2 regions of the Nocardioides montaniterrae genome follow, and region 1 is predicted to be linked to the other one. Evidence: predicted binding sites of a transcription regulator. Region 1 holds the regulator's gene; the other holds the start of a gene.
What was found. The regulator HrcA, encoded in region 1, represses chaperone genes, less so after heat shock. The targets are predictions, from matches to a motif close to TTGGCACTCGNNNNNNNCGAGTGCCAA.

Region 1 (4,315 bases):
GAGGTGTCGCTGGACCTGATCTACGGCACGCCGGGGGAGTCGCTCGACGACTGGCGGACCTCGGTCGACGCCGCGCTGGCGTGCGAGCCCGACCACGTGTCGGCGTACTCCCTGATCGTGGAGGACGGCACCGCCCTCGCCCGGCGGGTCAAGCGCGGCGAGCTGCCGATGCCCGACGAGGACGACCTCGCCGACAAGTACCTGCTGGCCGACGAGCGCTTCACCGCGGCCGGCCTGGGCTGGTACGAGGTCTCCAACTGGTCGCGGCCCGGCTCGGAGTGCCGGCACAACCTGTCCTACTGGCGCAGCGACGACTGGTGGGGCGTCGGCCCCGGCGCCCACTCGCACGTCGCCGGCACGCGCTGGTGGAACGTCAAGCACCCCACGGCGTACGCCGGTCGCCTCGGCGACGGCCTCAGCCCCGCCCATGCCCGCGAGCTGCTCGACGACGAGACCCGCCGCGTCGAGCGGGTGCTGCTCGAGGTCCGCCTGCGCGAGGGGTTGAGCGTCGACGTGCTCGACGACGCCGGCCGTACGGCGATCCCGCAGCTGGTGGCCGACGGCCTGCTGCTCGACGGCACGGCGGACCGGCTCGTGCTCACCACCCGCGGACGGCTGCTCGCCGACGCGGTGGTGCGCGACCTGCTCTGACCGCGTCAGGAGGTCACGAAGTCGATGAGCTCCTCGACCCGACCGAGGAGGGCGGGCTCGAGGTCGTCGAAGGACTCGACCCGGCCGAGGATGGTCTGCCACGCGCGGGCGATGTCGGCCTGCTCGGCGTACGGCCAGCCGAGGTGCTGGCAGATGCCCTTCTTCCACTCGATCGAGCGGGGGATCTGCGGCCAGGCGCGCAGGCCCAGGCGGTCGGGCTTGACGGCCTGCCACACGTCGATGAACGGATGGCCGACGATCAGCACGCTCCCGCCCCACGGGCCGCGGGCGATGTCGTCGGCGATGCGAGACTCCTTGGAGCCGCTGACCAGGTGGTCCACGAGCACGCCGACCTTGCGCTCGGGGCCGGGGGAGAAGTCGCGCAGGTGCGCGGCGAGGTCGTCGACGCCGCCGAGGTACTCCACGACCACACCCTCGATGCGCAGGTCGTCGCCCCAGACCTTCTCGACGAGCTCGGCGTCGTGGCGACCCTCCACGAAGATGCGGCTGGCGCGGGCGACCCGGGCGCGGGCACCCTGGACGGCGAGCGAGCCGGAGGCCGTGCGCTTCGGGGTGGCCGCAGCCGCTGAGACCCGCACCGGAGCGGTCAGGATGACCGGCTTGCCCTCGAGCAGGAAGCCCGGGCCGAGCTCGAAGGTACGCCGCGTCCCGCGGCGGTCCTCCAGCGTGACGGTGTCGATGTCGCGGTCGACCGCGACGATCTCGCCGCAGAAGTCGTGCTGGACCTCCTCGACGACCAGGCCGAGGTCGGCCGCCGTCTCGACGGCACGGCCCCGCTTGGGCACACGCCAGTCGCCGGAGAGGACATCGGTCCCGTAGCGATCCACGGCACCAATGTTACGCATGTGAACGGTGTGATCAGTTGCGCTGGGTCTCCGTGTTGGTCCGGTGCGTGCTCTGGTCCGGGTCCATCAGCCCCTCGGCCGCGTCGCCGGGTGGCAGTCCCTCGGCGAGCGGGTTGTCCGGCCCGGGCACCAGGTCCTCGGGCAGCTGGTCGTCGCTGATCGACCCGGTCTCGGAGTCGGGGGTGTCGGGGTCGGGGGTATCGGGGTGGCTCATGTGGCACGCGGTACCCGTCTGCTGGATCGGTAGTCGGGTGCGGACGCTATAGACTTGGCACTCATTCGTCACGAGTGCCAAACACGTGCCCGACGGGAGGTGCCGCATGCAGGAGGAGCGAAGGCTCGCCGTGCTGCGTGCCATCGTCGAGGACTACGTCGCGACCGAGGAGCCGGTCGGCTCCAAGGCGCTGGTCGAGCGCCACGGCCTCAACGTCAGCCCGGCAACGATCCGCAACGACATGGCCGCGCTCGAGGACGAGGGCTACCTCGCCCAGCCACACACCAGCGCGGGCCGGGTGCCGACCGACAAGGGCTACCGGCTCTTCGTCGACCGCCTGTCCACCGTCAAGCCGATGAGCGCGCCGGAGAAGCGGGCGATCTCCACGTTCCTCGACGGCGCCGTCGACCTCGACGACGTCGTCAACCGCTCCGCGCGCCTGCTCAGCCAGCTGACCCACCAGGTCGCGGTCGTCCAGTACCCGACGCTGAGCCGGTCCACGGTCCGTCACGTCGAGCTGGTCGCGCTCAACCCCGACCGCCTCCTGGTGGTGCTGATCCTCAGCACCGGCCGGGTCGAGCAGCGCCTGGTCGACCTCGGCGCCGAGCTGTCCGAGGACGCCCTCGGCCGGTTGCGCAGCCGGATCAACCTCGCCGTCACCGGCGAGCGCATCGCCGACGCGGTGACCGCCCTCGGTGCGCTGACGGCCGAGCAGCCCGACGCGGCGACCTCCGCCGTGGTCGCCGTGCTCACCGAGGCGATGAGCGACCACCGCTCCGACGAGCGCGTCGCCGTCGGCGGCACCGCCAACCTCGCGCGCTACGGCGACAGCTTCGACACCTCGGTCCGCCCGTTGCTGGAGGCGATCGAGGAGCACGTCGTGCTGCTCACCCTCCTCGGCGCGGCCACGACCGACGGCAGCGTGATGGTGCGCATCGGCGCCGAAGGACCCTTCGAGCAGTTCGCCGCGACCAGCGTGGTCGCGAGCGGCTACGGACCCACGACCACCCACGGTGAGGCCCTGGCGACGCTCGGCGTCGTCGGCCCGACCCGCATGGACTATCCCGGCACGATGGCGGCCGTGCGCGCAGTCGCGCGCTACGTCTCGCGCATCCTCGACGAGAGCTGAGAGAGAACCACCAAGAGCATGTCCCAGGATCTGTACGAGCTTCTCGGAGTCGACCGCAACGCCGACGCCGACACCCTCAAGAAGGCCTACCGCAAGCTGGCCCGCCAGCTGCACCCCGACGTCAACCCCGACCCGGAGGCGCAGGAGAGGTTCAAGGCGGTGTCCGCGGCGTACGAGGTGCTCAGCGACCCCGGCAAGCGCCAGCAGTACGACCGTGGCGGCGACCCGTTCGGCGGCGGCTTCGGCGGCGGCGGCGCCGGCCAGGGATTCTCGTTCACCGACATCATGGACGCGTTCTTCGGCGGCCAGGCCGGTGGTGGCGGCGGTGGCGGGCGCGGCCCGCGCTCACGCGTACGCCGGGGCCAGGACGCCCTGATCCGCCTCGAGGTCGAGCTGGCCGAGGCGGCGTTCGGTGTCGCCAAGGAGCTCAAGGTCGACACGGCCGTCCACTGCGCGGCGTGCCAGGGCTCGGGCGCGGCCGAGGGCTCGCAGCCGCAGACCTGTGGCACCTGCCACGGCCAGGGCGAGGTCGCCCACGTCCAGCGCTCGTTCCTCGGCGAGATCCGCACGCTTCGCCCGTGCCCGACCTGCCGCGGGTTCGGCTCGGTCATCCCCGACCCGTGCCGGGAGTGCTCGGGCGAGGGACGGGTCCGCTCGCGTCGTACCCTCACCGTCAAGATCCCGGCCGGCGTCGACACCGGCACCCGCGTCCAGCTGGCCGAGCAGGGCGAGGTCGGTCCCGGCGGCGGCCCCGCCGGTGACCTGTACGTCGAGATCCAGGTCGCGCCCCACAAGACCTTCACCCGCCACGGCGGCGACCTGCACTGCACGGTCGCGCTGCCGATGACGGCTGCGGCGCTCGGCACCCAGGTCCGCCTGCCCACGCTCGAGGCCGACCTCGGCGACGAGGCGAGCGAGACCTCCTTCGAGCTCGCGGTGCCGGCCGGCACGCAGTCCGGCTGGGACACGCTGGTCAAGGGCCGCGGCGTGCCCGGTCTGCGCGGCGGTCGCGGCGACCTGGTCGTCACCGTCGTCGTGGAGACCCCGACCAAGCTCGACGCCCGCCAGGAGGAGCTGCTCCGTGCGCTCGCCACGGCGCGCAACGAGGAGCAGCCGACGGGCGACGTACGCCCTGCCCACAAGGGCATGTTCGGCCGCCTCCGCGACGCCTTCGGCCAGCAGCACTGAGCCCGGCCCGATGACGCTGCCCCAGCACCTCGTGCCGACCCTCGACGGGGTCGGCCCGGGGTCGACGGTGGTCGTCGAGGGCGACGAGGCCCACCACGCCGTCGTCGTACGTCGCCTCCGCGTGGGGGAGGACCTCCTGCTCGGCGATGGCGCGGGGCGGCTCGCGACGGGCACCGTCGCTGCCACCTCGAAGCGATCGTTCGACGTCACGGTGAGGTCCGTCGAGGACGTCCCCGAGCCGTGGCCGCGGGTGAGCGTCGTGCAGGC
Region 2 (4,315 bases), on a different contig from region 1:
CCGCGCCGCCGACCATGCAGGAGGTCGGGTCGTACGTCGACGGCGGCGTCGTCCTCGGCTACGGCACCAAGGCCGGCGGCCCGATGCCGATGGCCGAGGACCTCAGCCGCTCGCAGGGCTACCTCATCGACCCGACCACGCACCGGACCGCCGTGTCCCACGAGGACCCCGAGACGCTCAAGACGCTCGCCGGCCAGCTCGGCGTCCCGTTCGTCCAGCGCGGCGCCCCGGGCGGCATGGACCGGATCGCTGCCGACCTCAAGAAGGGTTCGGTGGCTGTCGCCGGCGGTCCCCCGGGCACCCATGCGCACGACCTGACCTGGCTGTTCGGGCTGATCCTGCTCGGCCTGGTCCTGCTCGAGCTGCGCGACGGCTGGCGGATGTGGTGGAGGTCGGAGCGATGACCCGTCAAAGGCTCCGTGGCTACCTTCTGATCGGCGGGGTGCTGCCGCTGGTCCTGGTGCTCTGCTTCGCCGTGCTGGTCGGTCGGATGCTGGTGCTCCAGCAGTCCGCCGACCGGGCGTACGCCGAGGGCCGGCAGCCTGCCGCCATCGACCGCTACCACTCGGCGGGCCGCTACCTCCCGTTCGAGAGCTGGATCGCCCTCTTCGACGTCGGCACCTCCCACCACGCGGCGGGCGAGTACCCGGCGGCCATCAGCGCCTACGAGGCCGCGCTGCGGGCCGGCGTACCGAAGCAGCACGAGTGCGAGGTGCGCACCGATCTCGCGCTGGCGCACGAGGCGACCGGGGACGCGGCGGGCCAGCAGAAGAAGTACGACGACGCCGACAAGTCCTATCGCGCGGGCATCAAGGTCCTGGAGGACACCGACTGCGACCAGCGGAGCAAGGACGCCAAGACCGTCGACATCCGGCTGCACCAGAAGCTCGAGCGCAACCAGCAGCAGAAGCAGAAGCAGCAGCACAAGAAGAAGCCCGACAAGAAGCAGCAACAGCAGCAGGACAAGCAGAAGCGCGAGCAGAAGAAGCGCGAGCAGAAGCTCCAGCAGCAGAACCAGCAGGGCGCCAAGGAGCGGAAGAAGGAGCAGCAGGACCAGGAGGGCTTCGGCTACCAGCCGGCCTGGTGAGCCGAGTCGTCCCACGGCAAAGGGCCGCAGTCGTTGTCGACTGCGGCCCTTGCCGTTGGCGACGACCCGATGGTCGTCGGTGACGCCTCGGCTGGATCAGAAGTCCATGCCGCCCATGCCGCCCATGTCACCGCCGCCGGCAGGCGCGGACGCCTTCTCCGGCTTGTCGGCCACGACGGCCTCGGTGGTGAGGAACAGCGCGGCGATCGACGCGGCGTTCTGCAGCGCCGAGCGGGTGACCTTGGCCGGGTCGATGATGCCGTTGGCCAGCATGTCGACGTACTCGCCGGTGGCCGCGTTGAGGCCCTGGCCGGCGGGCAGGTTGGCGACCTTCTCCGCGACGACGCCGCCCTCGAGGCCGGCGTTGATGGCGATCTGCTTGAGCGGGGCGGTCAGCGCGACCTTGACGATGTTCGCGCCGGTGGCCTCGTCGCCCTCGAGCTCGAGCTTGTCGAACGCGACCGCGCCGGCCTGGACCAGCGCGACACCGCCACCGGGGAGGATGCCCTCCTCGACGGCCGCCTTCGCGTTGCGGACGGCGTCCTCGATGCGGTGCTTGCGCTCCTTGAGCTCGACCTCGGTGGCCGCGCCGACCTTGATGACGGCCACGCCGCCGGCCAGCTTGGCGAGGCGCTCCTGGAGCTTCTCGCGGTCGTAGTCGGAGTCCGACTTCTCGATCTCGGCGCGGATCTGGTTGACCCGGCCCTCGATCTGGGCAGCGTCGCCGTTGCCCTCCACGATGGTGGTCTCGTCCTTGGTGATGACGACCTTGCGCGCCTGGCCGAGCAGCTCGAGACCAGCGGTCTCCAGCTTGAGGCCGACCTCCTCGGAGACGACCTGGCCACCGGTGAGGATGGCGATGTCCTGGAGCATGGCCTTGCGGCGGTCACCGAAGCCCGGGGCCTTGACGGCGACGGACTTGAAGGTGCCACGGATCTTGTTCACGACCAGGGTCGACAGCGCCTCGCCGTCGACGTCCTCGGCGATGATGACCAGCGGCTTGCCGGACTGCATGACCTTCTCGAGCAGCGGCAGCAGGTCCTTGACGTTGCTGACCTTGGAGTTGGCGATGAGGACGTAGGGGTCCTCCAGCACGGTCTCCATGCGCTCGGGGTCGGTGACGAAGTAGGCCGAGATGTAGCCCTTGTCGAACCGCATGCCCTCGGTGAGCTCCAGGTCGATGCCGAACGTGTTCGACTCCTCGACCGTGATGACGCCCTCCTTGCCGACCTTGTCCATCGCCTCGGCGATGGCGTCACCGACGGTGGTGTCGCCACCGGCGGAGATGGTCGCGGTGGCCGCGATCTGGTCGCGGGTCTCGACGTCCTTGGCCTGGGCGAGCAGCTGCTCGGTCACGGCGGCCACGGCGGCCTCGATGCCGCGCTTGAGACCCATCGGGTTGGCGCCTGCGGCGACGTTGCGCAGACCCTCCTTGACGAGCGCCTGAGCAAGGACGGTCGCGGTCGTCGTGCCGTCACCGGCGACGTCGTCGGTCTTCTTCGCGACCTCCTTGACCAGCTCGGCGCCGATCTTCTCGTAGGGGTCCTCGAGCTCGATCTCCTTGGCGATGGAGACACCATCGTTGGTGATCGTGGGGGCGCCCCACTTCTTCTCGAGAACGACGTTGCGGCCCTTGGGGCCCAGGGTGACCTTGACGGCGTCGGCGAGGGTGTTCATACCCCGCTCGAGACCGCGACGGGCCTCCTCGTTGAAAGCAATGAGCTTCGGCATAGCCTGGCGATCCTTCGCTGGGAAGTTCGGTGGAAAAGTGGCACTCTCCTCATGAGAGTGCCAGCGTCATGTTTAGCACTCGACCCAAGCGAGTGCAAGGACGGGGTCACCGCTCGGCGACTTCGCCGCATTCGCCAGCAACCGCCGTCGCCACCACCTAGCCTGCCCTCATGCGAAGCCGCCTCCTCCGCTCCCTCCTGGCGACCTGCGTCGCGCTCGTGCTCGCGACCGGGATCGGCACCCGGGCCGACGCGGCGAACGGCTCGGCCACCGATGCCACCGGCGAGAACGCGTTCGAGAGCAGCAGTCGGTTGCCGGCGTACCTGGACATCCGCGCGGTCGTGGCGCGGTACGGCGACGCCCGCGCGATCATCCGCACCAACCTGGTCCAGGTCGGATCACGCACGCACGTGACCGCGTCCTTCCACCCCACTCACCGCAGCGGCGCCTGGGTCTACTACACGGTGACCGTGCAGCCCGGCCACGCCGCCCACCTGGTCAAGCACACCAGCACCGACAGCCGCTACTACGACGAGACGCGGGTGGCGTGTGGCGGCCTCCGGAAGGCGGTGGACACGGGCTGGCACGGCAGCATCACGGTCACGATCCCGTCGGCATGCCTGCGCGGTCACCTCACCGGGTCAGCCGAGCTCGACGCCATGTCCTGCGCGGTGACGCACTGCGTGGAGTACTACGAGGTGGCGGACACCGGGACGGGGCTCACGCTTCGCCGCGGATGAGGATCGTCGGCTCGTGGGTCACCGGGAAGGCGACGGACGCGGCGATGAAGCAGTTCTCGCTCGCCTCGTGATGGATGGCTCGCGCCACCTCGACCATCGAGGCATCCGCCACCGTGACCCGCGGCCGCAGCAGGACCGAGGTGAACCGGCCTCCCTGACCGACCTGCTCCATGGTACCGACCGGCTCGTCGTCGTACGCCGTCACGACGACGCCGTGGTTGACGGCCGAGTGGAGGTAGGACAGGAGGTGGCACTGGGCCAGGGCTGCCAGCAGCAGCTCCTCGGGGTTCCAGCGGCTCGCGTCCCCACGGAACGTCGGATCGGCGGAGCCCAGGAGGTCCGGCTTGCCGGCCGCGGTCACCAGGGCGTCGCGACCGTAGTCGCGGTAGCCGCTCGTCCCGCTCCCCCGGTTGCCCTGCCAGCTCAGGGCCAGGGCGTACCGGTGCTCGGTCACCGACTCAGGCGAGGATGCCGGCCGCGACGAAGGCGTCGTACGACGGCTTGATCGTGGCTGCCGGGCCGACCTGGCCGGAGATCGCGTCGAGCGTCTTCAGGCCGTGACCGGTGTTGATCACGACCGTCTCCAGCGACGGATCGAGCACGCCGGTCTCGACCAGCTTCTTGGTGACGGCGAGCGTGGTGCCACCGGCGGTCTCGGTGAAGATGCCCTCGGTGCGCGCGAGCAGCACGATGCCGTCGCGGATCTCGTCGTCGGTGACCTCCTCGACCGCACCGCCGGTGCGGCGGGTGATGTCGA

Region 2: groL (chaperonin GroEL) is a predicted target of HrcA. The motif match lies at 2,891-2,917, and genes of this name have one in related genera.

What each region holds. Positions count from the first base shown of each region.
Region 1 covers NZ_BAAGSB010000013.1:54,573-58,887, reverse strand. The annotation lists gene hemW (radical SAM family heme chaperone HemW) at 1-651, shown strand, start outside; gene ACYVJ3_RS15155 (DUF3097 domain-containing protein) at 657-1,517, opposite strand; gene ACYVJ3_RS15150 (hypothetical protein) at 1,531-1,731, opposite strand; gene hrcA (heat-inducible transcriptional repressor HrcA) at 1,838-2,860, shown strand; gene dnaJ (molecular chaperone DnaJ) at 2,879-4,048, shown strand; gene ACYVJ3_RS15135 (16S rRNA (uracil(1498)-N(3))-methyltransferase) at 4,059-4,315, shown strand, end outside.
Region 2 covers NZ_BAAGSB010000001.1:213,053-217,367, forward strand. The annotation lists gene ACYVJ3_RS01125 (vWA domain-containing protein) at 1-404, shown strand, start outside; gene ACYVJ3_RS01130 (hypothetical protein) at 401-1,087, shown strand; gene groL (chaperonin GroEL) at 1,184-2,818, opposite strand; gene ACYVJ3_RS01140 (hypothetical protein) at 2,989-3,558, shown strand; gene ACYVJ3_RS01145 (OsmC family protein) at 3,539-4,012, opposite strand; gene thrC (threonine synthase) at 4,017-4,315, opposite strand, start outside.